DNA from 4 places in the Mesorhizobium sp. P2_B11 genome. Region 4 is predicted to be linked to each of the others. Evidence: predicted binding sites of a transcription regulator. Region 4 holds the regulator's gene; each other region holds the start of a gene.

Region 1 (7,204 bases), on a different contig from region 4:
ATGACGATCTTCTTGACGCGCTCTGCGGTGTCACTCATTTGGGGCATCCTCGTCTTTTGTTTGTCTGTCTTCGTTAGCGGGCAGAATGCCGCTAATCAAGCTGAAAGATGGTCCTGCCGGAAACGCAACGGCGCCGGACCGGTTTTTGCCCGAACCGCCGGGTTGCGGGCCGCATTACACGAAAATTGGCTAAGGTCCAAGGCGAAATGGTCACTTTTCACAAGCCGGCCATGTCTTGTCCTAAGCCGGCCCTATCCCCTCAAATCATCGCCATGCCGCCGTTGACATGGATGGTCTGTCCGGTGACGTAAGCGGCCTCGTTGGAGGCGAGATAGGCGACTGCAGACGCCACTTCAACGCTCGTGCCCATGCGGCGCGTCGGAATCGCCGCCATGATCGCGTCTTTTTGCTTGTCGTTGAGCTTGTCGGTCATGGCCGATTCAATGAAGCCCGGGGCGACGCAGTTGACGGTGATGTTGCGGGTGGCGATCTCCTGCGCCAGCGACTTGGAAAAGCCGATCATGCCGGCCTTGGAGGCGCAGTAATTGGTCTGGCCGGGATTGCCGGTGACGCCGACCACCGAGGTGATGTTGATGATGCGGCCATGCCGGCGGCGCATCATCGGATGAGTAAGCTCGCGCGTCAGCCGGAACACGGCCGTGAGGTTGACCTCAAGAACACTGTCCCAATCGGCATCCGCCATGCGCACGAACAGTCCGTCCTTGGTGATGCCGGCATTGTTGACCAGTATGTCGACGCCTTCGAGTTCGGCTTCCGCCTTCTGGCCGAGCGCCTTGACCTCGTCGCGGTTGGCCAGATTGGCCGGGAACAGCTTTACCCGGTCGCCGAGTTCGCCGGCCAGGGTCTCCAGCTTTTCGATGCGGGTGCCGTGCAGGCCGACAATGGCGCCTTGCGCATGCAGCACGCGGGCAATCGCCTCGCCAATGCCTCCCGATGCGCCGGTGACAAGCGCCTTGCGGCCGGTCAGTTCGAACATTTTCGTCTCCTGATCTTAAGAGAACACCCTTCCCACGGGAGGGGTCAAATCGCCAGTGGATTATGCAAGCGCGGCCAGCGCAGCCTCGATATCGGCCGGGGTGCCGACGGCCGATGTGGCGATATGGCGGTTGATGCGCCGCGCCAGGCCCGACAGCACTTTGCCGGCGCCGATCTCATAGAGCGTGGCAACGCCGTTGGCGCCGAACCACTCCACCGTTTCGCGCCAGCGCACGCGGCCGGTGATCTGCTCGACCAGGCGCCGCGCGATCTCGTCGGGATCGCTGGTCGGGGTCACGGTGACGTTGGAAACGACGGGAACCACCGGCGCATGCTTGGCTACCCCGGCCAGCGCCTCGCGCATGACATTGGCCGCCGGCGCCATCAGCGCCGAGTGGAAGGGGGCGGAGACCTGCAGCATCAGCGCCCGCTTGGCGCCCTTTTCGGTGCACAGTTTTGCGGCGAGTTCCACCGCCGCCTTGGCGCCGGAGATCACCAGCTGTCCGCCACCATTGTCGTTGGCGATCTGGCAGACCTTGCCGGAGCCTGTTGCAGCTTCGGTGCAGGCGGCTTCGACATCGGGCTGTTCCAGTCCGATGATCGCCGCCATCGCACCCTCGCCGGCCGGCACTGCCGCCTGCATGGCATTGCCGCGGATGCGCAGCAACCGGGCCGCATCGGCGACCGAGACGAAGCCGGCCGCCGCCAGGGCTGAATATTCGCCGAGCGAGTGTCCGGCGACGAAAGCCACCTTGCCCTTCAGCGAAAAGCCGCGCGCTTCCAATGCTCGCACCGCGGCCAACGACACCGCCATGAGCGCCGGCTGGGCATTGGCGGTCAGGGTGAGCGTCTCTTCCGGGCCTTCCCAGATCAATCTCGACAGCTTTTCACCCAGCGCGTCATCGACTTCCTCGAAGACCCTGCGCGCCTCGGGGAAGGCGTCGGCGAGGTCCTTGCCCATGCCGACAGCCTGGCTGCCCTGTCCCGGAAAGGTGAATGCGATGGCCATTTGGGCGCTCTCCAGCGGCTGATTTTTCCTGCCTGTGACGCAAGGCGGACCGCCAAGTCAAGCCCGCAAGCGGCATTTCGGCCCTTGTCCGAGGTGGAAGCCAGCCTTGAGTCCCTGTTCCGAAAGGCTTTTTGCCGATCACTCCTGATGAAAACCGCTCACGAATCGTTTGCTGGCTCTTCTTATTTTCGCCACAGGCGCTAGCTTTTGGATGACAGTTCTATGACAGAACGGTGACGCGAGTGGAAAAACGCGTTGCTTGGGCCGGGGGAAAGAGAAGTGGCAAGGATCAGGAAGGGCGCGGCAGTACCCGCGCCACAATTCTTGGAAGACGATCCGGCCACCGGCTATCTGCCGGGGCGCAGATGGCCTGTCATCCGCTACGGCCTGGTCACGCTGCTTGCCTCCGCCGTCCTAGTATTCGCCATCGAATGGATCGTGCGCGGCGACTTCTTCGGCACGGTCGACTTCTTCCTGCAGCCGTTCAAGCCGGGCTGGACCACCATCATCGTCTTTGCACTGGTGCTGATCGGACTGGACGCGGTGCTCGGCCGCAGCCACCAGAGCCTGATGATCGTGGCGCCGCTGACACTGGCGCTGGCCTTTGTCGGGCACCAGAAGTCGCACTATCTCGGCGATCCGCTCTACCCGACCGATTTCCTCTATTCGCGCCAGATCATGGCATTGATGCCGCTTCTGGTGCGCGAGCGGCCCTGGACGGCGGTCGCCATGGCGGCCGGTATTGTCGCCGGCCTGTCGCTGCTGGTCTATGGCTGGCGGCAGTGGCGCCGCAAGGTGCCGATCCTCAGCCGCAAGGGGCGCCTGGCGCGGCTGACGCTGGCGGTGCCGCTGCTCGCCTTCTTCGTCTCGATCATGGATTACGCCACCTTCTCGTGGACCCGCGACCGGCTGCAGATCATCCCGATCATGTGGGACCAGAAGGAAAACTATGCCTCCAACGGGTTTGCGCTGGCTTTCGCGCTCAACGTGCCGATGGCGCATGTCTCGGCACCGGCCGGCTATTCCGACAAGGCGATCGATGCGATCGACAGGCCTGATGTGACGGCCTCGGTGCCGGACGAGAAACCCGACATCATCGTTGTCATGAGCGAATCCTTCTGGGATGCGACGAAACTGCCCGGCGTCACCATCACGCCGGACCCGATCCCCAATGTGCGCGCTCTGCGCTCGGGCTACATGTTCTCGCCGGAATTCGGCGGCATGACCGCCAACATCGAATTCGAGGCGCTGACCGGCTTTTCCAATGCCTTCCTGCCGGCGGGCTCGATCCCCTATCAGCAATATGTGCGCACGCCGACGCCGTCGCTGGCGACATTCCTGAAAAGCGAAGGCTATCGGGCGCGCGCCATCCATCCCGGCACCAACTGGTTCTGGAACCGCGGCGCCGTCTATGCCGATTTCGGCTTCAACGATTTCCGCTCGGAAGAGACGCTGCCGCCGCTGGAAAAGCGCGGGCCGCTGGCCTCCGACTCGGCAATGACCGACGAGATCATCGCAGAGGCCGACGCCAGCGAGGACCCGGTGTTCTTCTTCGCCGTCAGCCTGCAGAACCACGGCCCCTACGAGCCGTACCGCTATTACAATCCGACCCACAAAATCGCGGCACCGATCAGCACATGGGCGCGGGAATCGCTGCTCAGCTACGCCGAGGGTTCGGCCGATGCCGACCGTGGCCTCGAACGGCTGATCGAATGGGCAAAGAAGCGTGAGCGGCCGACGGTCATCGCCTTCTTCGGCGACCATCTGCCGCCGCTCGGCCCTGTCTATGTCGAGACAGGCTTCCTGAAAGACAATGTCGCGCCGCGCAGGGAGGCTACGCCGGAGGCGGCACTCGAGCACCACCAGACGCCGCTGATCATCTGGTCGAACCGCACCGGTCCGGCGCAGGATATGGGCGCGGTCAGCCCGGCCTTCCTGCCCTACCACATCCTGACCACGGCCGGCATCACGCACCCTTACTACACCGGCTTCCTCGGCGCGCTGCGCGAACGCTACCGCGTCGTCGACCGCAATCTTCTGCTGACACCGTCAGGCGAAGCGACGCCCGACTGGGCGCGGCAGAAGGACGTCGATCCGGCGATCAACGATTTCCGCCTGCTGCAATACGACATGATGTTCGGCAAGCGTAAGGCCGCGCCCGACTTCTTCCCCGAAACGGTGGACAAGGTCGTCGCCCATACAAGTTGAGCAGACGGGCCGCCTGAGCGGCCGGCGGCCGCTCAATTGGTCAGTTGCAGCTTCGAGAACTTGTTGGCGATGGTCTGGAAGACATTGGGCAGTTTGGCCGGGTCGCTGACGGCATAGTAGTCGCCCGGATCCGAAGCGCAGGCGCTGTAGAGCGTGCGGTTGGCGGCGGTGTCGGACTGCAGCGTCATGGTGTAGATCTGCACGCCCTGGTTCTTCAGCTGCGTGCAGACGCTTTTCGTCCATCCGTCTACATTGCGCGCCGCCGTTGTCTGATTGTCCGAGCCGAAGCGACCGCTGGAAAGATAGCCATAGGATGTGTAGTCGGATTTCTGCTGCGTGTTGCTCGCGCCATAGACGACATTCTCGCCATCGGTGAGAAGCATAACGACCTTGGTCACGCCCGGCGTCTTGTAAGGCGACGCATCGGTATAGGGCGGCTGCGGCGACAACACGCGCTGGCCCCAGGCTAGTCCCTCCGAGACGTTGGTGCCGGAGCCATTCCACTCGGTCATCTGTGCGGCGGCGGCTCGCAGTACGTCGAAATCGTCGGTCAGCGGGACGATAGGCGTCGGACAGGCGCGGTTCGGGCCGATGGTGATCGCGGTGCCAGTCTCGGTGACCAGCTTGTTGGTCGAGGCGACATATTTTCCGATCTTCTTCAGATCCGCGCTGAGCAGCGCGTCAACCAAACCGGTCAGCAGGCCGCTCAGATCGACACCCAATATGTTGTCGCCCAGCTTGCCATTGTCGATGCTGTCGTCGAGATAGGAATTGTTGTAGCCGGTCGACGAGTTGCCGTAGGCGGAGGATGGCTTCTTGGCGACGTCTGGATCGTCCGGCGCGAAATAAGGCACAAACAGCGTGTCGGGGTTTGACGGATCGGGCGGCGTGTCGGCGATGTTCAGCGCGCCGGGCCGCGCTTCGACGCAGCCTTTCCAGCCTGTCCCCTTCCACCCGGTGTACTTCAAGGCCGGGATGTCCTTCTGAAGCTGTTTGAATAGGGACATGTGGTCGGGCCGCTTGCCTTTGACCACCGGGAAATTGACGCCATTGGTCGACGACTTGCCGTTCATGTCGATCCACGACGGATCGAATTCGGAACCGTTGACATTGACGGCAGTGACGAATGGAACCAGCGAGACATGGACCTTGCGCGTCGGCGACTTTACCGCTTCGAGATGGTCAAGCAGCGACTTCGTCGCCGTTCTCAATGACGACATGCGCGCGCCGGCCATCGAGCCGGTGTTGTCGAGCACCAGCACCACTTCGAGTTGGTTGTTCGATTCCATGGCGGAGGCATCGACGGCGATGTGCCGCTCGTTGCCGAACAGGAAGGCGAAGTTCAAATTGACGTCGGCCGAGGCGGTCGCCTTTGTGGTGATGTAGTTGATGCCCTTGTCGACGGTGAGCGTGGCGCGGGCGTTGGACAGTTCGCCATGGGTTGCGACATTGGCCTGGAAATAGCTGTTGAAGACGTCGTTGCGCGAGGCCTCGGCATCGCCGAGATGCGACGAGGCGAGGTTTGCCGCGTCGAGTGCGTTCTGAAGACTGCTCTTGGCCTTCATCAGGGTCGAGACGTCGGTGGCCAGGGCGACGGCCGTCAGCATGGCCGGCACGCCCAGCGCCAGCATCAAGGCGAAATTGCCGCTTTTCGAGCGCCAGAAATTCGTGAGAAGCATTCCAAACCCCCGAGGAATTGCTTAAATCTTCCGCCTGCCACGCGGTCGCCTGGGTCTCATGCGCTCATCATGCTGAATCGATGGTTGATGACCGGGTTGCAACGCCCGGCAACCTGAAGTGGTGGTTAAGGATCGGCAAAAAATCGATAAAATTGCCAACCGTGACATATTGGCGTTTTTCCAAGCGACGCGTGTCAGGCGATCCGCTCATCGGTGTCCTACCCTTGCCTTCCAGCCAAATTGCTGTATAGACGCCCGCAATCTGCCGGTCCTTGCTGGGGGCTGAACGGAGGGCCGGAGGTTTTACCCAAAACCTTCGTGTGAAGCCAGAAGCGCTTCCGCCTCCCGTGTCTCCGCTCTCGACCGTCTCGAAATGCTCCTTTCTTCCCCGCCCCTTCGGGACCAGCGGGTCAGCGAAGTTGCAGAGGCTTTTGCCGCGAGGTCCGGGAGAGAAACGAAGAAAGGCACTGAACCACTATGGCTCTATACGAACATGTGTTCCTTGCCCGGCAGGACCTCTCGCAGCAGCAGGTCGATGCGCTTGTCGAACAGTACAAGGGCGTCATCGCTGCAAATGGCGGGTCCGTCGGCCGGGTCGAGAACTGGGGACTGAAGTCCCTCACCTACCGGGTCAACAAGAACCGGAAGGCTTACTACACGCTTATGGACCTCTCCTGCCCGCCGGCAGCGCTCAACGAGATGGAGCGCCAGATGGGCCTGTCCGAAGACGTGCTGCGTTTCCTGACCGTCAAGGTCGAGGCGCATGAGGAAGGCCCGTCGGCCATGATGCAGAAGCGCGAAGAGCGCTCGGAACGCGGCGGCTTCGGCGACCGCGACCGTGGTGATCGTGGTCCGCGCTCGTTCGGCGACCGTGATCGCGGCGACCGTGGCGATCGTCCGCCGCGCTCGTTCGGCGACGCCGGTGGCGATCGTGGTCCGCGCCGTCCGCGCGAAGGTGTTGAAGGGGGTGCAGAATAATGGTCGACATCAATCAGATCCCGACCCGGCGCCCGTTCCATCGCCGCCGCAAGACCTGCCCGTTCTCCGGCGCCAACGCGCCCAAGATCGACTACAAGGACGTGCGTCTGCTGCAGCGCTACATTTCCGAGCGCGGCAAGATCGTGCCGTCGCGCATCACCGCCGTCAGCCAGAAGAAGCAGCGCGAACTCGCCAAGGCGATCAAGCGCGCCCGTTTCCTCGGCCTGCTGCCCTACGTGGTTCGCTAACACTTTCGAGCGGGCGGTTCGCCGCCCGCTCTATTCTCCCACGGCGACGGGCGCCGCAGGGATATTTTGATGATGCATGTCGTTGT
Region 2 (7,204 bases), on a different contig from region 4:
TCGCCTACCGGCTGCCGACGACCGGCTATGCCCTGCGTTTCGATGCGATCGATTTCGCCGCCTACGATCTGTTCGTGCTGAAGCGCAAGAACGGCGCCGACAGCTACACGCCGGCGCGCATTGCCGAGGCGGAGAAGCGGCTCAAGGAATTGCCGCCCGCAAAGATCGACCAGATCGAGCGCAACCTGATCGCCGGCCTGCCGGCGACCGAGCGCAAGTATGATCGCGATAGTTTTCGCGAGGCGCTTGCCGACTATGAGGGGATCGGGCCGAAGGAACTGCGCGACAACCTCGCCTGGTTCCTGCGCGAGATCATTCCGGCGGCGGAAGAGGAGGGGGTGCGCATGTGCATCCATCCTGACGACCCGCCATTCTCGCTCTACGGCCTGCCGCGCGTCGTTTCGACCGCCGAGGATGCGCGTTTCATTCTCAATGCCGTCGACAGTCAGGCCAATGGGCTGACGTTCTGCACCGGCTCTTACGGCACGCGCGCCGACAACGACATTGTCGCCATGGTCAAGGAATTCGCCGACCGCATCCATTTCGCCCATCTGCGCAACATCACCATCGAGAAGGACGGCTCGTTCTACGAGGCCGAGCATCTTGAGGGCGGCACCGACATGGCGAATGTCATCCTGGCATTGATGCAGGAAGAGGCGCGCCGCCACAGGGAAGGCCGCGCCGACTGGCAAATCCCGATGCGGCCGGACCATGGCCATCTGCTGGCCGACGATATCGGCAAGACAAGGATCAATCCCGGCTACTCGCTGATCGGCCGCCTGAAGGGGCTGGCCGAACTGCGCGGCATCATGCGCGCCGTGGAGACGTTCGGGCTGGCTTGAGTTGGCTGGACTTTATGCCCTGTCATTTCAGTGCCGGCCCAACGTGCCGTCGCTGTAGATCATGCGGCCGGCGCGGAATGTCGCCCGCACCCGCGCCACCGGCCGGCGATCGGCGACGACGAGATCGGCCAGCAGTCCAGGCTCGATGGCGCCGCGATCGGTTAGGCCTAGCGCCGAGGCCGGATTGGCGCTGGTCAGCGCTGCCGCCGCCACCAGGCCACCGTCACGCAGTTCGGCGAGGCCGAGCACTGCCGGCAGGATCGAGGCCGGGTGATAGTCGCTGGCCAGCATGTCGAGCAGTCCGGCTTCATAGGCCTGCCGTGCCGACAGATTGCCGGAATAGGACTGGCCGCGCAGCGCATTGGGCGCTCCCATCACGGTATGCATTGCCAGCCTCCTGGCTTCCTGCGCCGCTTCCAGCGTCACCGGGAATTCGCTCAGCGTGGCGCCGAGGCCGTGAACCAGTTCCACCTTCTCTAGCGTGTCGTCATCATGCGAGGCAAGCGCAACGCCATTGGCCTGCGCCCGCGCCGACAAGTCCTGCAAACCGTTGAGCACATCGCCCTGGCCTTCGCGGCCGGCGATGCGATGGCCGACCACCTCGGACGCCTGGGCAACCGACATGCCGCGCTCCTTGGCGATGCGGGCGATGTAAAGCTCGACATCGCGATACTGGCCTTGTCCGGGCGTGTGATCCATCAGCGAGATCAAATGCAGCCTGCCGGCATCCATCAGCTTCTGCAGCATGGCAATGGCCGGCGTGAAAGTGACTTCGAAGCGGGCATGGATGCGGTGGTCGACCAGCAAATGGTCCTTCATCCCGGCGATGGTATCGATGATCGCCGAAGTGTGCTCTTCCGACCGCGCCACGCCACTGGTGATGCTGGCGCCGATGAAGGACAGCGCGGCATAGGCCGTGGTGACGCCGCAGGAGGCCAGCTTCTTGTCGAGTTCGGCAATGCCGATCTTCATCGGCACATGCACGCCGAGGCGCGGCTCGACTTCCTTCTCGACCATGTCGCCATGCATGTCGATGAAGCCTGGCAGAAGCAGGCGACCGCCGCCTGAGATGTCGGCATTTTCGACCGGCTCATTGCGGATCTCGGCGATCCGGCCGTTTTCGATGCGGATGGCGCCGTTCGGGATGATGCGGTCGCGCAGGACAATTTCGAATTCACTTAGCCACATGCAATTTCTCTTCGGGCGGTTCAGGACGGGGTTTCGGTCGACATGACCGAGCGACAGCCGTCCCATAACAGCTGCTTGCCCCTGAAAAATGACAGTCGGTGACATGCCTGGTGATTGACGCGAAAAGTCACGGGCCATGCGGTCGACAGTCGCTTTTCTTTCGAAGCCGGCTTGCAACGGCTTGGCGCTCGATTGCCAGCTTGACAGAAAGCTGACAATGTATCATATCCAAAAAGCTGACTATGTATCATATTATTCCGTGCAGCGATCAAGACCGGTCAAGCCGGCCGTTCCAGGGAGGCGCCAAGTGGGAGAGGCTATCAGCCGGTGGAGCAATTGGTCGGGCTATGTCACGGCCACGCCGCTGGCTTTTGCCGAACCGCAGACTCTCGATGCGTTAAGCGCTGCCATTCGCAACTCGCCCGGGCCGGTTCGCTTCGCGGGCACGGGCCATTCCTTCACGCCACTGGTCAAGAATGACGGGACCATCCTGTCGCTCGATCGCTTCGAGGGCCTGAAGGCACACGACCCCAAAAAGCTTACGGCGCGAGTCGGCGCCGGTACCAAGATCGGCACGATGGCGAAGCTTTTGCACGGCGTCGGCCAGGCGCTGCCGAACATGGGCGACATCGACAAGCAGGCGTTCGGCGGCGCGCTGGGCACTGCTACCCATGGGTCGGGCATCACGCTCGGCGCCTATCATACCCAGCTCGAGGCGATGCAGATCGTCGACGGGCGCGGCGTGGTGAAAGAGTTCGACCGCGCAAAAAGCCCCGACATGATCGAAGCCATGGGCGCCTCGCTCGGCGCCTTCGGCGCCGTCACCGAAGTGACGATCCGCAACATGGCAAGCTACCGGATGCGGCACCGCCGCTGGACGGCGCCGATCGGCGAGGTGCTGTCGCAATTCGAGGCGACGATGACGGCGCATCGTTCAGCCGAGTTCTACTACGTGCCGTTCTCCGGCCAGGCGCTGCTGATCGCCAGCGACATCACCGAGGCGCCGGCGACGGTGCGCCCGCCGACGGAAGACGACGATGCCGTCACCACACTGAGGAAACTGCGCGACTATCTCAGCTGGTTCCCGTGGCTGCGCCGCCGTCTCATCGGTTCGGCCTTCGCCAAGGTGCCGCCTGAGGACTATGTCGAGGACTGGCTGAAGGTTTTTACCTCCGAGCGCAACGTCAAGTTCAACGAGATGGAATACCACCTGCCGTTCGAGGAAGGAGCGGCGGCACTGAGCGAAATCATCGCGCTGCTCGAGACGCGGTTTCCGGAGGTATACTTTCCGATGGAGGTGCGCGTGGTTGCACCGGACAATGTCTGGCTCAGCCCCTTCTACAAGCGGCCGACCTGTTCCATCGCCATCCATCACGGCGTCGAGCGCGATCCGATGGCGTTCTTCAACGCCGCCGAGCCGATCTTCCGCAAGCGTGGCGGCCGCCCGCATTGGGGCAAGATGCACAGCCTGACGGCAAGGGACTTGAGCGCGCTATATCCGCGCTGGAACGACGCCATGGCAGTCCGCCGCGAGATGGACCCGGACAACCGTTTCGTGTCGCCTTATATGGCCAGGCTGCTCGGCGTCACGGCATGAGCCTGACCGACGGATATTTCGCGGAACTGTCGGGCGCGCTTCGAGCCGCCGAAATCCATCAGCCTTGCCTGGTGCTCGATCTCGACCGGCTCGATCACAACATCACAGCGATCAAGGCCAAGTTCGCCACGGGCCTCGATCTGCGCCTTGTCGACAAGTCGCTGCCATGCCTGCCGCTCATCCAGCACATCCGCGCGGCGTTCGCGACCGACAGGCTGATGACCTTCCATCTGCCGATCAGCGCCGAGATGCTGCGAGCCTTCTCAGATGTCGATCTTCTGCTCGGCAAGCCGATGCCGGTTGCAGGTGCGAGACACGCCCTTACCAAGGGAGTGCTCGCCGGGCTCGGCGAAGCGACGTCGCGCGTCGTCTGGCTTATCGACACGGAAGCGCGGCTTGCCGCCTATGGCGCGCTTGCCACCGAGCTCGACCGCGAGCTGCGCATCTGCTTCGAGGTCGATGTCGGGCTGCATCGCGGCGGCATCGGCAATCCCGACGCGCTGGCGCGAGCGGTGGCGGCACTCACCGCTCATCCGCGGCTGAAATGCGAAGGCGTCATGGCCTATGAGGCGCATATCGGCCATATCCCGAAACTGCTCGGCGGACCGGCCAAAGCGCGGGCCAAGGCGGTCAGCCTGTTTCGCCAGTATGTCACCTGTCTCGCGCCCGACCAGCGCAGAATCCTCAACCTTGGGGGCTCAAGCACGGCGCTGCTCTATGACAGCTGGGTCGGCGCCAATGAACTGTCGATCGGATCGGCCTTTGTGCTGCCGACCGATTTCGACGTGCCCAGCCTCAGCCAGTTGCAGCCGGCCGCCTTCATCGCGGCGCCGATCCTGAAAGTGGTCGATGTCCAGCTGCCGGGCCTGGACGAGCGCTCCTGGCTGCTCAAGAAGCTTGGCCTCGCGCCGCGCCGTGGCTGTTTCCTCTACGGCGGCAAATGGATGGCCAAGCCGGTTTATCCCTCGGGCATGAAGACCGACAAGACATTCGGCTTCTCGACCAACCAGCAATTCATGGCGCTGCCCGACGATGCCAATGTCGGACCCGACGACTACGCCTTCCTGCGTCCGACGCAGAGCGAATTCGTGCTACAGCAATTCGGTTCGATCCAGGTCTATTCCGGCGGTAAGATCGCCGCGCAATGGGCCGCGCTGCCGTTTTCGTAAAATCGAGGTGGAGGAGCATCAGATGGTCGCCAAGGCAGTCAAAACCCAGCCCACGCAGCCTGAATGGGCGGCCGAACTCGACCTCGCGCTGGCTGATCTCGACGCGAAAAAGGACGACTGGGCGCGCACCTCGAACAGCGAGCGGATCGCGCTGCTGCGCGAGGTCAAGGAGCATATCCGCGAGGTCGCCGAGGCGTGGGTCAAGACAGCGGTGCGCAAGAAGGGTATTCCGACCGGCTCGCCGCTGGAAGGCGAGGAGTGGCTGGCCGGCCCGGCGACGCTGATGGACGGCTGCAACCAGTTCATCCACACACTCAGCCTGATGGAGGGCAAAAAATTCCTCGACGGGCTGCCGGTCCGCACCTTGCCCAAAGGGCAGGTGGCGGTGACGGTGGTTCCGAATTCGATCTGGGACAAGGTGCTGTTCACGGGCTTGAAAGCCGAGATCTGGATGCAGCCCGGCGTGACCAAGGCCAACCTCGCCGCAAACACCGCCGCGGCCTACGACGCGCCGGCGGCGAGCCGCAAGGGCAAGGTCGGGCTGGTGCTCGGCGCCGGCAATGTCGCCTCGATCGCGCCGCTCGACTGCCTGCACAAGCTCCTCGTCGAACACCAGGTGGTTCTGCTCAAGATGAACCCGGTCAATGACTATCTCATCGATTTCCTGCGGCCGGCGCTGCGGCCGCTGATCGAATTCGGCGCACTGCGCATCGTGCGCGGCGGCGCCGATGTCGGCGGCTATCTGTGCAACCACGATCTCGTCGACGACATCCACATCACCGGTGCCGCCACCTCGCACGATGCGATCGTCTGGGGTCCCGGCGAGGAGGGCCGCAAGAACAAGGCGGCAGGCACGCCGAAGAACAAAAGGCGCATCACCTCCGAGCTTGGCGGTGTGGCGCCGACCATAGTGGTTCCCGGCCCATGGTCGAATGCCGACATCGCCTACCATGCCGAACTGATCGCGACCCAAAAACTCAACAATTCCGGCTTCAACTGCATCGCCTGCCAGATGCTGGTGCTGCCCGAAGGCTGGGACAAATCCGATGCGTTGCTGGCGGCGCTCGAAAAGGTGATGCAGAAAGCGCCGCCACGCCCTGCTTACTATCCGGGCGCGACAGAGCGCCTCGCTGCCTTCGAAGCGCATGCCGACAGCGTGCAGAAATTCGAGCGCCCGGGTGGACCTGCCTGCGTGGTGGTGCCGTTCCGGCCGGGCACGGACGCCTATCTCGAAAACGCCGAGGTGTTTGCGCCGGCGCTCAGCGTCATGCGGCTGCCGGCGGGCAATGCCGAGTCCTATCTGCGTGCAGCGGTCGCCTACGCCAATGAAAAGCTGCACGGCACGCTGGCCGCCAACATTCTCATCCATCCCAGGACGATCGCCGAGATCGGCCGGCCGCGCTTCGAAGAGATCGTTGCCGAATTGCGGTATGGCGGCATCGGCATCAATTCCTGGAGCGGCGTTCTGTTTGCGCTGCTGCGCCCGACCTGGGGTGCTTTCCCCGGCCATACGCTCGAGGACGTGCAGAGCGGCATCGGCGTCGTCCACAACACGTTCCTGTTCGACAAGCCCGAGCGCAGCGTGCTGGAAGCGCCGTTCCGCATCATGCCGAAACCGGCTTGGTTCCTGACCCACAAAAGGGCGCACATCGTCGGTCGGCTGATCACCGAGTTTCACTACCGGCCGAGCGTCCTGAAACTGCCGCGGATCATCTGGAACGCGCTGCTGGGATAGGGGCAAGCAACGATCTCAGGGCAGCGCAAAGGCGAGACAGGAGCTACGACAATGGCTGACGCGGATGCAATCATCGTTGGCGGCGGGCTGGCCGGTCTGGCCGCTGCCGCGGAACTCGGCGATGCCGGCAAGCGCGTGATCATCGTCGAGCAGGAGGGCGGCGGCTTTCTCGGCGGCCAGGCATTCTGGTCGCTCGGCGGCCTGTTTCTGGTCGACACACCAGAGCAGCGCCGCTTGCGCATCAAGGACAGCCGCGACCTCGCCTGGCAGGATTGGCTGGGTTCGGCCCAGTTCGACCGGCCGCAGGACCATTGGCCAAGGAAAGTGGCGGAAGCCTATGTCGATTTCGCCGCCGGCGAGATGCGGCCGTGGCTGCACGGCATGGGCATGCGTTGGTGGCCTGTCGTCGGCTGGGCCGAGCGCGGCGGCGCGCTGGCCAACGGCCACGGCAATTCGGTGCCGCGCTTCCATCTGACCTGGGGCACCGGGCCGGGCGTGGTTGCGCCGTTCGAAAGGCGCGTGCGCGACCACGTCGCCAAGGGGCTGATCACGCTGAAATTCCGCCATCAGGTCAGCCGGCTGGTCAAGACCAATGGCGCGGTCACCGGCGTCGCGGGCGAAATCCTCGAGGCGTCCAACGTCGAGCGCGGCCAGCAGTCGAACCGCACGGTCG
Region 3 (7,204 bases), on a different contig from region 4:
GCCGGCCAAGTCGAAGAGCAAGGCCGACGAGGCGGAGAAGCCGGCCGCCAAGGCAAGCAGTGCTAAGGCTGGGGCAGGCGCGGCCAAGGAAAACCCGTTGAAGGCCAACCTGCTCAAGGCCGTCGGCAAGAGCAAGGGGTGACGGCGCCAACCGGTATAATCCCGGGCGCCGTCTTCGGCACCATCGGCGCGCTGGCGGCATTTCCGCTGCGGCTTGCCGCGCGCGAGGTCGAGCGCCGGCATGGCCAGTTGCGGCGCGGCGTCACCAGGCGCACCAGCCATGTCGTGTTCGGGCGCACGCTGCTCGCCAAGGCCGGCATGGCGAAGGCCGGCGATGTCGAGATCGAGCGCCGTGTCTCGGCCGAGCGCGCCGCCGGGCGAACACTTCTTAGCGAGAACGGCTTCCTGCGCCTGCTCGGCCTGATGAGGGCGCCGGATGCATCTTCGCTGTCCAGGCAATCGCTGATCGATCAGTCGAAACTGTCGGGCGCCGATGTCGACCTGCTCAGCCTGTTCGATGCTTTCGAGCATGATGCAGAACCCTACTCCTTCCGTGACCTGATCCTGGCCCGCAAATATGCCGGGCTGGTCGCCGGCGGCGCTTCATGGGGCGCGATTGCGCGCTCCGTGCACCGCTCCGGCCCGGTCGCCTCGCTCACCGCCAAGTCGCTCAATGTCGGGTCGCAGCATGGCCGGCCCGATGCGATCTATCTCGAAGGCGGCCAGAGCGAGCTTGACGGCCAGCTGCTGTTCGATCTCGGCAACGCGAGTGCAGCCGGCGACGACACGCTGGAGGACTTGTTCGCCGAGGCTGAAAGCGCGGAAGAGGAGGGCCGGCACGACGATGCGGCCGCCCTTTACCAGCGCTGCCTCAGTATCGATCCGAGCGACGCCATCGCCGCCTTCAACCGCGCCAACTGCCTGCGCGGCGCCGGCCGCACAGCCGAGGCCGCCCATGACTACGCAAGGGCGATCAAACTCGATCCGGCCTTCGTCGAGGCGTGGTTCAACCTCGCCGGGCTGATGAGCGACGAAGGCAAGATCGCCTCGGCACGCAGGCATTTGCAAAAGGCGATTTCGCTCGACAAGAGCTATGCCGATCCGGTGTTCAACCTCGCCCGGCTGGAATTCGACGCCGGCAATCTGGCAGAGGCACGGCGGAACTGGGTGCGCTACCTCGAACTCGACGCCGACTCCGAATGGGCGCGCACGGCGCAAAAGGGCATACAGTTCGTGGATTTGCAGCTGACGCGGAAGTCCGTCTCCTGAGCGCCCACTCTTTGCTCCACGTCCTGCCCTGGTCAAATGGGATAGGAGCCGGAAGGGCTATCAGGTTTCTGCAGGTGGAGGATCTGGTAATGGACTGGAAAGGCGGGGAGTTTCCCTTCTTGTGTTTGTTACTTGCGGTTTGTACGGCAGCTTTTCTTTTCTTGATGGTGCAGCAGATTCGTGAGCTGCACTTTTACAAGAGCAATCACTGGGATTTTTCGCAAGACAACAACATCAGTTTAAGCAAATATTGTCGCGGAGAGAGCTCGGATATCCGGGATCTGATGTCCAACAAGGAGCGGATCCTATTCGGTCGACCGATCCTCATTTTCCTAGCAGCAATTTTCTCAATTGCTCTCGCCTCCCTCGTCTTTCACCCGGAGGATTGGAGACGGGGTGGTTCCGAACTCTCCTATCTTTCTTTCGGGAGCCCGCAATCTAATGCCTACTGACTTCCTCTTCGACGGCTTCGACACCGCCCCGGTCACCATCCTGCTGGCGCATGGCGCCGGTGCATCGATGGATTCTCCCTCGATGACCGCCACCGCCAAGGCGCTCGCCGTTGCCGGCTTCCAGGTCGCGCGCTTCGAATTCCACTATATGGCCGCCCGCCGCTATGGCCAGCGCAAGCCGCCGCCGCGCGCCGAGACGGTCAACCCAGAATACATCAAGGCAATCGCCGACCTGAGAGCCAGGGGTGTCACGGGAAAGCTCATCATCGGCGGCAAGTCGATGGGCGGCCGCGTCGCCTCGATGGTCGCCGACGAGATGTTTGCCAAAGGCGAGATCGTGGGCCTCGTCTGCCTCGGCTATCCCTTCCATCCGCCGGCCAAGCCCGAGCAACTCAGGACCAAACATCTCGCCGGTCTGAAAACGCCGACGCTGATCTTCCAGGGCACGCGCGACGAGTTCGGTACCAGGGACGAGGTCGCGACCTACGGCCTTTCCGACACCATCGAAGTGATCTGGCTGGAAGACGGCGACCACGACCTGAAGCCGCGCAAGAGCGTATCGGGGTTTTCGACGGCGGACCATCTGAAGACGCTGGCGGAGACGGTGAAGGGGTGGGCGGGGCGGATCGCTTCCTGATCTCCGCCCCAAGGTCTGTTGAGATTCGGGTCAGGCCGAGTCGAAAATGGTTGATACCGAGAACCGGAGCGGAGCGTACTAAAAGTACGTGAGCACCGGAAGCGCAGGTGTCAGCCATTTGCAGGCCGGCATCATCCGAATATCAGCGGACCTTGAATGAAAATCGCCTCCTTCAACATCAACAACATCAACAGCCGGCTGCAGAACCTGTTGGCCTGGCTGGCGGCAGCCAAGCCCGATGTCGTCTGTCTGCAGGAGCTGAAGGCGCGCGACATGCAGTTTCCGCGTACCGCACTGGCCGAGGCCGGCTATGGCGCGGTGTGGAAGGGCGAGCCGACCTGGAACGGCGTGGCCATACTCGCGCGGGGATCGGAACCTGTTCTGACCGCGGACACGCTGCCGGGCGACGAGGCCGACAGGCAGAGCCGCTACATCGAGGCGGCCGTCAATGGTGTCGTCATCGCCTGCCTTTATGCGCCCAACGGCAATCCGCAGCCGGGGCCGAAATTCCAGTATAAGCTGGCCTGGCACGAAAGGCTGGAGGCGCATGCCGAGCAGCTGTTCGACACCGGCCTGCCGGTGGCGCTGGTCGGCGACTACAACATCGTGCCGGAGCCGCGCGATATCTATGCCACCCGCTCCTATGACGACAACGCGCTGGTGCAGCCGGAAAGCCGCGCCTCGTTCCAGCGCCTGCTCGAGCAGGGCTGGACGGATGCGCTGCGCAAGAAGCATCCGAAGGAAACGCTCTACACATTCTGGGATTATCGCCGCAACCGCTGGCCGCGCGACGCCGGCTTGAGGCTCGACCACATTTTGCTGTCGAAGAAACTGGCGCGCCGCCTCACTGCTGCCGGCATCGATCGTGATGTTCGCGGGCAGGACGGCGCCAGCGACCACGCGCCGATTTGGGTGGAATTGAAGTGAGCTTGGCTGTGTGATCGCGACCACTTCCGTGGACGTTGGTTTGCGCTATTTGTTTCGCTGCGGCTGGCCGCATGATGAGCAAGGTGCGTGCAGCATCGAGGGGGAGCCCGATGGACAGGTTGGCCGAAAGGCTGTTTGCGCTTCCGCTGCTGGCGGCCGCCCTGGCTTGCCTGGTGCGGGCGTATTTGCTGTTCGGCGACAAAGATTTCAGCTGGGACGGAATCATCCACATGCTGCATGGTCCAGCCACGCTGCAGCCGGTGGTGTTCCTGACCGTGGGCGGGCTTTGCCTGTTTGGCGCTTTGTTGTTCTGGGCCGGGCTGCTGCCCGGTCGGCCAGGCAAAACTGCGGGAGCGCCGCTCTTTGGCCGCGACGCCGAGATCGACCCGAAGGGCCGCCCTGGCTTGCGACGCGCCTTTCTCATGCTTCAGGTGATCGCCGTGCTGGCGCTGCTGGCCGACCAATTCACTTGGCGGCGTCATACCGGCCCGGGCGAAGTGGCCACGCCGAGCGAGCCCAATGAACCCAAGCAACATGTCAGCGCCCCACCGGTGCCGGAACCGGTGACACCACCAGCGCCGCCGCTAGCCGCCCCGCCGCCTGAGCAAGCAGCCAAACCTCCAGCAGCGCCGGAGCCGCCGCCGGCTCCGGCCTCGCCGCCACAAGCCGCACTTCCTTCGCCCCCGGAAACCGTGGCGCCCTTGCCACCGCCTCCGCCGGCGCTGCCGACCGAGCCCGACGGTCACCGCGACGCCGTCGTCTGGCTCGCCGTGTCAGCCGATGGCCGCGAAATCATGAGCGCCAGCACCGACCACATGATCAAGCTCTGGGACATCGCCGGCAAGCGGCTGATCCGCAACCTCGGTGAGCACAAGGACATGGCGCGCACGGCGCTGTTCATGCCCGACGGCGCCACCGCGCTAACCGCCGGCGACGACGGCGAAATCGTGCTGCGAAAGCTCGCCGACGGCACCGTGCTGCATGTCTTCTCATCGGGCGAGAATGGCGGCGTGCGCAAGCTGGCGATCAGCCGGGACGGCAAGCGTGCCGTCAGTGGCCACGACACCGGCAACGTCATCGTCTGGGATCTCGTCAACAAATCCGCGCTGCATGTGATGACCGGGCACGACTGGCCGATCAGCACGGTCGCCATCTCGCCCGACGGCACGCGCGCGCTGAGCGGCTCCATCGACGGCACACTGAAACTCTGGGACGTCGAAAGCGGCAAGCAATTGCGCAGCTGGCACGGCCACGAACAGGGCGCCTACGGCGCCGTCTTCACCGCCGACGGCCATCACGTCATCACAGGCAGCGGCGACTACACGATCAAGCTCTGGGACCTCGACACGTTTAGGGAGCTGCGCCGCTTCGAGGGCCATGAAGGCACCGTCTACACCCTGGCGCTGTCGGCCGACGGCAAGCGCCTGGCGTCAGGCTCGCTCGACGGCACCGCACGGCTGTGGGATGTCGACACAGGCAACCAGACCGCCATGTTCGACAGCCGCACCGGCCCGATCTACGCCGTCGCCTTCGCCCCCGACGGCACGCTGCTGACCGGCGGCGACGACCGCACCATCAGGGACTGGCCGGCGACAGGCGACGGCGAAATTCTGTTCGCCGGCGCGCCGCAGTGAATGGTCTGCACGACAGCTGATCTTCCGTGCGAAGGAGATGGCCAACAGACCAGCCGAACGCCGCGTCGGCAGCTTCGCTCAATCCTGACTCTCAACCAGCTCCGGACCACGCAGAAATGTGAGCGCCCCGGGCGAGGTCGTGTCATATAACGGACATCGGCACCGACTACCAAAACCTGTCTTTTATCTGTCAATTTTGGAGGTCACTTATGCTTCGCCCCCTCATCGCGCTTGCCGTTACGACAAGTCTTGCCAGCGCTGCTGGTGCAGCCACGATCTATCCTCTCGACCGCGCCACCATCCTCGCTCAATCGCCTTTCGACCTCAAGGTCGAATTCGACAAGGTCGTCACGCCTGACCAGGTCACGGTGACGATCAACGGCAAGCCGGCCGAAGAGGTCCTCGGCAAGAAGGTCGAATTTGTCGAGAAGGAAGAGGGGGTCGATGCCTCCGCGATTTTGATCCGCGCCGCCAGCATCGCCCAGCCCGGTACCTATGACATCGAAGCCAAAGCTGGCGACGAGACCAAGTCCGTCAAATGGGAGGTGTTCGGAACCTCGGCGACCCCGCGCGCGAAGAACGTCATCTTCCTGCTTGGCGACGGCCTCTCCGTTGCGCATCGCACCGGCGCGCGGATCATGTCCAAGGGCATGACCGAAGGCAAGGCAAACGGCCGGCTCAACATGGACGATCTCGATCATATGGCCTTTATCGGCACGTCGTCGACCAACGCGATTGCCACCGACAGCGCCAACACCATGTCGGCCTATATGACCGGCCACAAGACGGCCGTAAACGCGCTCGGCGTCTATGCCGACCGCACCAAGGCCAGCCAGGATGATCCGAAGGTCGAGACCATCGCCGAGGCGGTGCGGCGCACCGGCAAGAAGTCGATTGGTGTTGTCACCACGGCCGAGGTCGAGGACGCCACCCCGGCAGCCGTCGTCTCCCATACCCGCAGCCGCGGCGACAAGGCCGATATCGTCGGCATGTTCCTCCAGACCCAACCGGACGTCATCCTCGGCGGCGGCTCCGCCTATTTCCTGCCGCAGAGCACGGCCGGCTCCAAGCGCAAGGACGACACCGACTACATCGCCAAATTCCGTGATGCCGGATACGCCCTTGCCATCGACAAGGCCGAACTCGAGGCCGCCGCCAAGACCAACACCGGCAAGATCCTAGGCCTGTTCCACACCGGCAACATGGATGTCACGCTTGATCGCGACTTCCTCAAGAAGGGCACCGTGGAAACCTTCCCCAATCAGCCGGGTCTGGTCGAGATGACCAATGTTGCACTTGGTGAACTGTCGAAGAATCCCGAAGGCTTCTTCCTGATGGTCGAAGGCGCTTCGGTCGACAAGATGTCGCATCCGATGGATTGGGAGCGCTCCATGGTAGAGGTCATCGAATTCGACAAGGCGGTCGGCGTTGCGATGGAATTCGCCAAAACCCATCCCGACACGATGATCGTCGTCACCGGCGACCACACCCACAGCGTCTCCATCGTCGGCACCATCGACGACAGCAAGCCGGGTCCCGACATGCGCGACAAGGTCGGTGTCTATGCCGACGCCGGCTTCCCGAACTACGAGGACAAGAACAACGACGGTTATCCCGACAGCGTCGATGTCTCGCGCCGTCTGGCCATCTTCGGCGCCAACTTCCCCGACTATTACGAGACGTTCCGCCCGAAGCTCGACGGCCCGTTCGTGCCGGCGGTGCAGAACGAGAGCAAGCAGTATGTTGCCAACGAGAAGTACAAGGACGTGCCCGGCGCCGTGCTGCGCATCGGCAATCTGCCGAAGTCGGCCGAAAGCGCGGTCCACGCTGTCGATGACGTCGTGCTGCAGGCCAGCGGCCCGGGTGCCGAAGGCTTCAAGGGTTACATGGAAGAGAGCGACGTCTACAAAGTTCTCGCCGATGCGCTCGGACTGGCGCCGGCGACGAACTGAGCCGCGCAGTCTATGATGATCCCGGCCGCTTCATCCGGTGCTTGCGGATGGAGCAGGCCGGGACGATGGTTCGGGCGCCAGCGGCGCCCGTGCCAGTCGACAAGGGAAGAGCAATCATGGAGTGCAGACCGATCACCCGTCGCGGCATGCTGCTCGGTTCGGCTGCGGTCTGTCTTTCGGCGAGTCTGCGCGGCGCGTCGGCAGCGCCAGAGCCGCTCACCTTCGACGACCTCTACGCCAAGATCGGCGTGCTCGGCATGAGCTTCTCCGACAAGGTCAAGACGCTTGCCGGCCAGGATGTGACCATGCGGGGTTTCATGGCGCCGCCGCTCA
Region 4 (7,204 bases):
CCGGGCCGAAGAGATCGCCGCGGCGATCGTTGCCAGCACGCCCATGATCATGAACACCTTCATGGTGATCCAGCGCGTGTTGATGCCGGCGAGATTGGCGGCCTCTGGATTGCCGCCAATGGCAAAGACATAACGCCCGAAACGCGTGCGGTTGGAGATGAAGGTCATGACGATGCCCACCACCACAGCCATCAGCACCGGAATGGCGATGCCGTGGGCGATGAACAGCCCGCCTTCCGGCACGGTGATGTTGTTGGCCTCCGCATACCGCTTCACAATGCCGACCGGCCATGGATAGGAGTTGGCAACCCACACCGCGCCCAGGATGATTGCGCAGGTGACGGTGCCGAGCAGCATCTCGGCCCAGATGGGACGCAAGGGGAAATGGAAGCGTTTGCGCTGCACGCGCCCGTTGAACAACGCGAACACCACGGCAAGGCAGGCGACGATGCCGACGACCCAGCTCCAGGTCGCGCCGATCGATCCGGCGGGACCGCCGCCCATCAGCTGGAAGGTGGCGTCGAGCGGCGCCACGGTCTGGCCGCTGGTCACCCACCAGGCCGCACCGCGCCAGACCAGCAGGCCACCCAGCGTGACGATGAAGGCCGGTACTTCGAGATAGGCGATGATGAAGCCCTGAAAGGCGCCGATAAGCAGGCCGAGCGCCAGACCAATGACCAGCGCCAGCACCCAGATCCACGGATTTCCCAATTCAAGCCCGACGAACCGCACCAGGAAATGCACCTGGGCGAAGCCCATCACCATACCGATCACCCCTTCGGCCGATCCGACCGACAGGTCGATGTTGCGCATGACGATGACCAGCACCATGCCGGAGGCCATGATCGCCACGGCTGAGGTCTGCACCGACAGGTTCCACAGGTTGCGCGGCGTTAGGAAAAGACCACCCGACAGGATGTGTATGCCGATCCAGATGACCAGCAGCGCACCGACCATGCCGAGCATGCGCGTGTCGATCTCGGTCGCTTTCAGGAACCGGGCGACCGCGCCGAGTTCCGACGCACGCGCGGTGTCGGCCTGCGAAGTCGAGGTCGTGTCGGTCATGATGTCCTCCCAGCGGCTTGCCGTCTGACGCGGATGCCGGACCACAGCCTAGAAGTTAGCCGCCTATGGCGGAAACACAAATCTTGTTGAGAAAACGCCGCGGCTTTGAAGCAATTCCAGGAAAAGTGCGTAGCGGTTTTCCGTCCGGAATTGCGCAAGATAAAGAAACCGGAGCGGTTCAGTGATCAATCACTGAACCGCTCCAAGCCGCGGCGTCGATATCGAAGGGAAACAAGCCAAGCTTAGTTGCAGGCCGCGACGCTGCCGGCGGCGACGCCCGTGCAGACTTCGTCCTTCTTGATCCAGCCGGCATCGATGACAACGTTGAGGTTGTCCTTGGTGATCGCGACCGGGGTGAGGAACAGCGATTTGACGGTGTTGCCGCCAGGCGTGGTGAAGTCCTTGGCGCCGGCGATGTCGCCGGTCTTCTTGCCGTCGGCGAGCTGCGAGGCGATCTCGGCGGCGTTCTTGCCGAGTTCGCGCGCATCCTTCCACACCGACACAGTCTGCGTGCCGAGCGCGATGCGGTTCAGAGCGGCATGGTCGCCGTCCTGGCCCGAGACCGGAACGGTTCCGGCAAGACCCTGCGCCGTCAGCGCGGCGACGACGCCGCCGGCGGTGCCATCATTGGCCGCGACCACCGCATCGACCTTGTTGTCATTGGCGGTCAGGAACTGTTCCATGTTCTTCTGGGCGTTGGCGGGCAGCCAGCCGTCCGTGTAGGCCTCGCCGACATTCTTGATCTTGCCCGAGTCGATGGCTTCCTTGAGCACTTCCATCGAGCCCGAGAACAGGAAGTCGGCATTCGGATCAGAGCCCGAGCCCTTGATGAAGACGTAGTTGCCTTCCGGCTTGGCTTTGAACACTTCGCGGGCCTGCATGCGGCCGACTTCCTTGTTGTCGAAGGTCAGATAGAAGACGTCCTTGTTCTCGATCAGGCGGTCATAGCCGACGACCGGAATGCCTTCGTCCAGCGCCTTCTGCACTGCCGGGCCGATGGCCGAGGCGTCCTGCGCCAGGATGATCAGCGAGTTGGCGCCCTGCGAGATCAGGCTCTCGACGTCGGTCAGCTGCTTACCCGGATTGGACTGCGCGTCGGCGGAAATGTACTTGTCGCCGGCAGCTTCGATCGCGGCCTTCATCGCCGCTTCGTCGGTCTTCCAGCGCTCTTCCTGGAAGTTCGACCACGACACGCCGATGACCTTGTCCTTCGCCTGCGCGACCGACACCAGCGTCAGCGACATGGCGACACCCGCCAGCATGGCGGCTGCAAATCTGTTCATGATAATCCTCCCTGCGCCGCGCACGGCGCGACAAAACTGGCCCGAAGGCCGGCACACAGAGGCTCCATTTTTTCGAGCCTCGAAAAAATACTGGTCCAACGGCGGGGCGCTGTCAACATCGATTCTGATGGAATCTGATGGCCTCAACGAATTTTTTCGAGACTCGCAATAAACAATGACAGCACGGCCGGCTTCTGCCAATATTTGGCTGGTGCCGCCAAATGCCTCCACTATCATTGAGGCGCGAGGAGGACCGGGAGGAAGATAAAAGATGTCGGTTGGAATCCGCCACGACGATTTGCGCCGTCGCAACCGTGCGATGGTGATTTCGGCCGTGCGCCGGGCCGGCCAGCCGTCGCGGACCGAGATTGCGGCGACCACCGGTCTCAGCCACTCGACCATATCGGCTATCTCCTCGGATTTGATTGCGGAAGGCATCCTGGCCGAGAGCAAGCCCGGCGAGACCGGCGCGCTGAAGCGCGGCAGGCCGCAGGTCGGCCTTGGCCTCAACCCGGAGGCAGCGGCGGTGATGACCGTGGTGCTGTCGCTGAACTTCCTCTCCGTCACCGTCATCGACTATGCCGGCCAGGTGGTCGCCGAGGAACAGCGCCGGCTGGACACGCTGACCATGCCGCGCGACGAGCTGATCGGCGAATGTACGGCAATCGTACGCCGGCGGCTCGAGGATCCCGACCTCGATGTGCAGAGCGTCGCGCGCATTGCCATGGGCATCCAGGGCATCACCGATTCGCATGCGCGCGCCATGCTATGGTCGCCGATCACGCCGCTGACCGACATTGGCTTTGCCGACATATTGGAAGCGGAGTTCGGCATTCCGGCCACCATGGAGAACGACTGCAACATGATGGCGGTGGCGTTGCAATGGCGCCAACCCGAGCGCTACCGCGACGATTTCATCGCCATCCTGCTCTCGCACGGCATCGGCATGGGGCTGGTGCTCAAGGGCGAGCTGTTCACCGGCACCCATTCGTCCGGCGGCGAGTTCGGCCACATGATCCACCGTCCCGGCGGCGCGCTCTGCCGCTGCGGGCGGCGCGGCTGCGTCGAGGCCTATGCCGGCAATTACGCCATCTGGCGCAGCGCCAAGATGATGAGCGAGGATGCCGAACCGGTCGATGTCGGCGATGCCGATATGCGGGCGCTGGCCGCACGCGCCCGCGAGACGGATGGCCCGGAGCGCGAGGCCTATCGCAAGGCCGGCGAGGCGCTCGGCTTCGGCCTTGGCAGCCTGTTTGCCCTGATCGATCCCGCCCCTGTCGCCATGGTCGGCGTCAGCGCCGCCGCCTTCGATCTGATCGAGCCGGCATTGCGCGAGGCCATCGCCCAGACCGCCGGCGGCCAGCACTCGAAGTCGATCTCCTTCGACACCGAGCCCAACGAACTGCCGCTGATCCGCGAAGGCTGCGCCATGCGCGCGCTCGGCTTCGTCGACCAGGAGATTTTTGCGCCGGGGATTCAGGCGAAGACCGGCAAGCACGTCGCCTGAGAGGCCGGCGACGGCGCGGCGCGCCTAATCTTCCCGGATAGCGTAGCCGGCGCCGCGGATGGTGCGGATGACATCCGGCATGCGGCCATTGTTGACCGCCTTGCGCAGGCGCCCGACATGAACGTCGACCGTGCGCTCGTCGATATAGATCGTCTCGCCCCAGACATTGTCGAGCAGCTGGCTGCGCGAGAACACCCGGCCGGGGTGGCGCATCATGAATTCGAGCAGGCGGAATTCGGTCGGCCCGAGCCGGATCTCGCTCTTCTTGCGGTAGACGCGGTGCGATTCACGGTCGAGCACAATGTCGCCGACCTTGAGCACGCTGGACAGGACTTCCGGCTTGGCGCGGCGCAGCAGCGCCTTCACGCGCGCCATGAATTCCGGCGTCGAGAACGGCTTGACCAGATAATCGTCGGCGCCGGTGGACAGGCCGCGCACGCGGTCGCTCTCCTCGCCGCGCGCGGTCAGCATGATGATCGGCAGCCGTTCGGTTTCCGGCCGCATCCTGAGCCGCCGGCAGAGCTCGATGCCGGACACCGCCGGCACCATCCAGTCGAGCACCAGCAGGTCGGGGACGTTTTCCTGCAGCCGGATTTCGGCCTCGTCGCCGCGCGTCACCACTTCGACCTGGTAGCCTTCGGATTCGAGGTTGTAGCGGAGAAGCACGCCCAGCGGCTCCTCGTCCTCCACGACCATGATGCGTGGCGCAATCATCAGCAGTTCACCCTTGTCAGGCCGACGTGGCCATCGCCGTCTCGTCCTGCTTCGGGCGATTGGCGGGGAGTTGCTGGCCGGTTAGCACATAATACGCATTTTCAGCGATGTTGGTGACATGATCGCCGATGCGCTCCAGATTCTTGGCGCAGAACAGCAGATGCGTGCAGGCGGTGATGTTGCGCGGGTCTTCCATCATGTAGGTCAAGAGTTCACGAAACACCGACGTGTATTTGACGTCGATGCGCTCGTCGTCATTCCTGAGCTTCGCCAGCGCAGCCGCATCCGCGGCAGCATATTCCTCGACCACCCCTTGCACCTGGATCAGCACCAGCTGCGCCATTGCATCGATGGAATGCGAGAGGTCGCGCGGCGTGACGCTCAAACCGACGGTACCGACGCGCTTGGCGATGTTCTTGGCCAGGTCGCCGATGCGCTCAAGGTCGCCGGCCATGCGGATCGAGCCGACCACTGCACGCAGATCGTTGGCCATCGGCTGGCGCTTGGCGATCAGCGTGATGGCGCGGTCGTCGAGTTCACGCTGGCGCGCGTCCATGATGGCGTCGTCCGAAACCACACGCTGCGCCAGCGCATTGTCCGAATTGAGCAGCGCCTTGGTCGAGCCGCTGACCATCGAGCCGGCGAGATCGCCCATGTCGCGGATCAGCTTGCTGATCTGCCCCAGTTCTTCATCGAAGGAGGCGACGGTATGTTCACCCATGATCCTGGTCCTCGTGCCTGAAAATTCAACCGCTGGACGGCTCAGCCGAAGCGGCCGGTGATGTAGTCCTGGGTGCGCTTGTCGTCGGGATTGGTGAACATCTTGTCGGTGGCGCCCTCCTCGACCAGGTAGCCGAGATGGAACATCGCCGTGCGCTGCGACACGCGCGCCGCCTGCTGCATCGAGTGGGTGACGATGACGATGGTGTAGTTCTGGCGCAGTTCGTCGATCAGCTCCTCGACGCGGGCGGTCGCGATCGGGTCGAGCGCCGAGCAGGGCTCGTCCATCAGGATCACTTCCGGCGACACGGCAATGGCGCGCGCGATGCACAGGCGCTGCTGCTGGCCGCCAGACAGGCCTGTGCCGGGCTCCTGCAGGCGGTCCTTGACCTCGTTCCAGATCGCCGCCTTCTTCAGGCTGGATTCGACGATCTGGTCCATGTCGGACTTGCGCTTGGCCAGGCCATGGATGCGCGGGCCGTAGGCCACGTTCTCGTAGATCGACTTCGGGAACGGGTTGGGCTTCTGAAACACCATGCCGACGCGGGCCCTGAGCTCAACGACGTCGATGTTCTTGTCGTAGATGTCGTCCTCGTCGAGCGTGATCTTGCCGGTCACCCGCGCCGAATCGATGGTGTCGTTCATGCGGTTGAGGCAGCGCAGGAAGGTCGACTTGCCGCAGCCGGACGGGCCGATCAGCGCCGTCACCTGATTGAGGCGGACGTCGAGATTGACGTCGAACAGCGCCTGCTTCTCGCCATAGAACACGCCGACCTTGTCGCCGCGCATCTTGATGACTTCGTTCGACTTGGCGTTCATTTTGTCGCCCACTGCGTTTTCAAGGGACTGTTCGGTCATGATGTTCATACCAAATTGCCTTTTTTCTACCAGCGCCGCTCGAACCGGCGCCGAAGCACGATCGCGGTGATGTTCATGGCCATGAGGAAGACGAGCAGGATGATGATGGCGCCGGACATGCGCTCGACAAAAGCGCGTTCGGCCTCGTTTGCCCACATGTATATCTGCACCGGCAGTGCGGTTGCCGGATCGAAAGGCGTCTTCGGATAGTCGGCGACAAAGGCGACCATGCCGATCAGAAGCAGCGGTGCTGTCTCGCCCAGCGCACGCGCCAGGCCGATAATGGTTCCGGTCAGGATGCCGGGAGCGGCCAGCGGCAGTATGTGCTGGAACACCATCTGCATCTTGGAGGCGCCAAGGCCGAGTGCGGCCGAGCGGATCGACGGTGGCACCGCGGCAAGGGCGGCGCGCGTGGCGATGATGATGGTCGGCAGCGTCATCAGCGTCAGCACCAGGCCGCCGACGAAGGCGGCGGAGCGCGGCATGCCGAGGAAGTTGATGAACACGGCAAGCCCGAGCAGGCCAAAGACGATCGACGGCACCGCCGCCAGATTGTTGATGTTGACCTCGATCAGGTCGGTGAAGCGGTTCTTCTTGGCGAATTCCTCGAGATAGATGGAGGCGGCGACGCCGATCGGCAGCGCCAAAAGCAGCACGATCACCATCATATAGAACGAGCCGATGATGGCCACGCCCATGCCCGACGTCTCAGGCCGGCTGGAGGCGCCATAGGTGAACAGGCCGGTGTTGAAATGCTCGGCCATCACGCCGTCGGCCTTGAGCTTGGTCATCCAGTCGATCTGCTGGTTGGACACCTTGCGGCGCGCCTCATCGACGCTGAGGTCGATCTGGCCCTTGAAGGCGGAGTCGAGATTGGCCGCGGCCAGGATGTTGACGTCGCGCGTGGTGCCGATCACCGAGGGATCGGCGGCGACGATGTCGCGCAGCTGGACACGGGCGCCTTCCGACAGGAAACCCTTGAGCTTCATGACCATCGGCTTGTTGTTGGGGTCGATGCCGAGTTTGGCCATCAGCGCAGTGTCGGCAAGCTTGGGAT

Evidence for each region. The regulator PhoB, encoded in region 4, activates phosphate uptake and scavenging genes when phosphate is short. The targets are predictions, from matches to a motif close to TGTCATNNANCTGTCAT.
Region 1: AC1DYJ_RS18965 (LTA synthase family protein) is a predicted target of PhoB. The motif match lies at 2,217-2,233, and genes of this name have one in related genera.
Region 2: AC1DYJ_RS08950 (alpha-D-ribose 1-methylphosphonate 5-triphosphate diphosphatase) is a predicted target of PhoB. The motif match lies at 2,231-2,247, and genes of this name have one in related genera.
Region 3: AC1DYJ_RS23515 (alkaline phosphatase) is a predicted target of PhoB. The motif match lies at 5,060-5,076, and genes of this name have one in related genera.

The regions. Positions count from the first base shown of each region.
Region 1 covers NZ_JBFUDF010000005.1:470,240-477,443, reverse strand. Annotated here, with positions in the region: gene AC1DYJ_RS18980 (acyl carrier protein) at 1-38, opposite strand, end outside; gene fabG (3-oxoacyl-[acyl-carrier-protein] reductase) at 260-997, opposite strand; gene fabD (ACP S-malonyltransferase) at 1,058-2,005, opposite strand; gene AC1DYJ_RS18965 (LTA synthase family protein) at 2,285-4,213, shown strand; gene AC1DYJ_RS18960 (TadE/TadG family type IV pilus assembly protein) at 4,246-5,892, opposite strand; gene rpsF (30S ribosomal protein S6) at 6,370-6,870, shown strand; gene rpsR (30S ribosomal protein S18) at 6,870-7,118, shown strand.
Region 2 covers NZ_JBFUDF010000003.1:65,195-72,398, forward strand. Annotated here, with positions in the region: gene uxuA (mannonate dehydratase) at 1-842, shown strand, start outside; gene AC1DYJ_RS08950 (alpha-D-ribose 1-methylphosphonate 5-triphosphate diphosphatase) at 870-2,030, opposite strand; gene AC1DYJ_RS08955 (D-arabinono-1,4-lactone oxidase) at 2,338-3,627, shown strand; gene AC1DYJ_RS08960 (alanine racemase) at 3,624-4,796, shown strand; gene AC1DYJ_RS08965 (aldehyde dehydrogenase family protein) at 4,819-6,531, shown strand; gene AC1DYJ_RS08970 (FAD-binding dehydrogenase) at 6,583-7,204, shown strand, end outside.
Region 3 covers NZ_JBFUDF010000007.1:137,085-144,288, forward strand. Annotated here, with positions in the region: gene ku (non-homologous end joining protein Ku) at 1-142, shown strand, start outside; gene AC1DYJ_RS23490 (tetratricopeptide repeat protein) at 139-1,269, shown strand; gene AC1DYJ_RS23495 (hypothetical protein) at 1,359-1,721, shown strand; gene AC1DYJ_RS23500 (alpha/beta hydrolase family protein) at 1,711-2,358, shown strand; gene AC1DYJ_RS23505 (exodeoxyribonuclease III) at 2,515-3,285, shown strand; gene AC1DYJ_RS23510 (WD40 repeat domain-containing protein) at 3,396-4,919, shown strand; gene AC1DYJ_RS23515 (alkaline phosphatase) at 5,129-6,871, shown strand; gene AC1DYJ_RS23520 (hypothetical protein) at 6,988-7,204, shown strand, end outside.
Region 4 covers NZ_JBFUDF010000002.1:697,236-704,439, reverse strand. Annotated here, with positions in the region: gene AC1DYJ_RS07805 (sugar ABC transporter permease) at 1-1,065, opposite strand, end outside; gene xylF (D-xylose ABC transporter substrate-binding protein) at 1,308-2,348, opposite strand; gene AC1DYJ_RS07795 (ROK family protein) at 2,620-3,855, shown strand; gene phoB (phosphate regulon transcriptional regulator PhoB) at 3,880-4,569, opposite strand; gene phoU (phosphate signaling complex protein PhoU) at 4,586-5,290, opposite strand; gene pstB (phosphate ABC transporter ATP-binding protein PstB) at 5,332-6,156, opposite strand; gene pstA (phosphate ABC transporter permease PstA) at 6,174-7,204, opposite strand, start outside.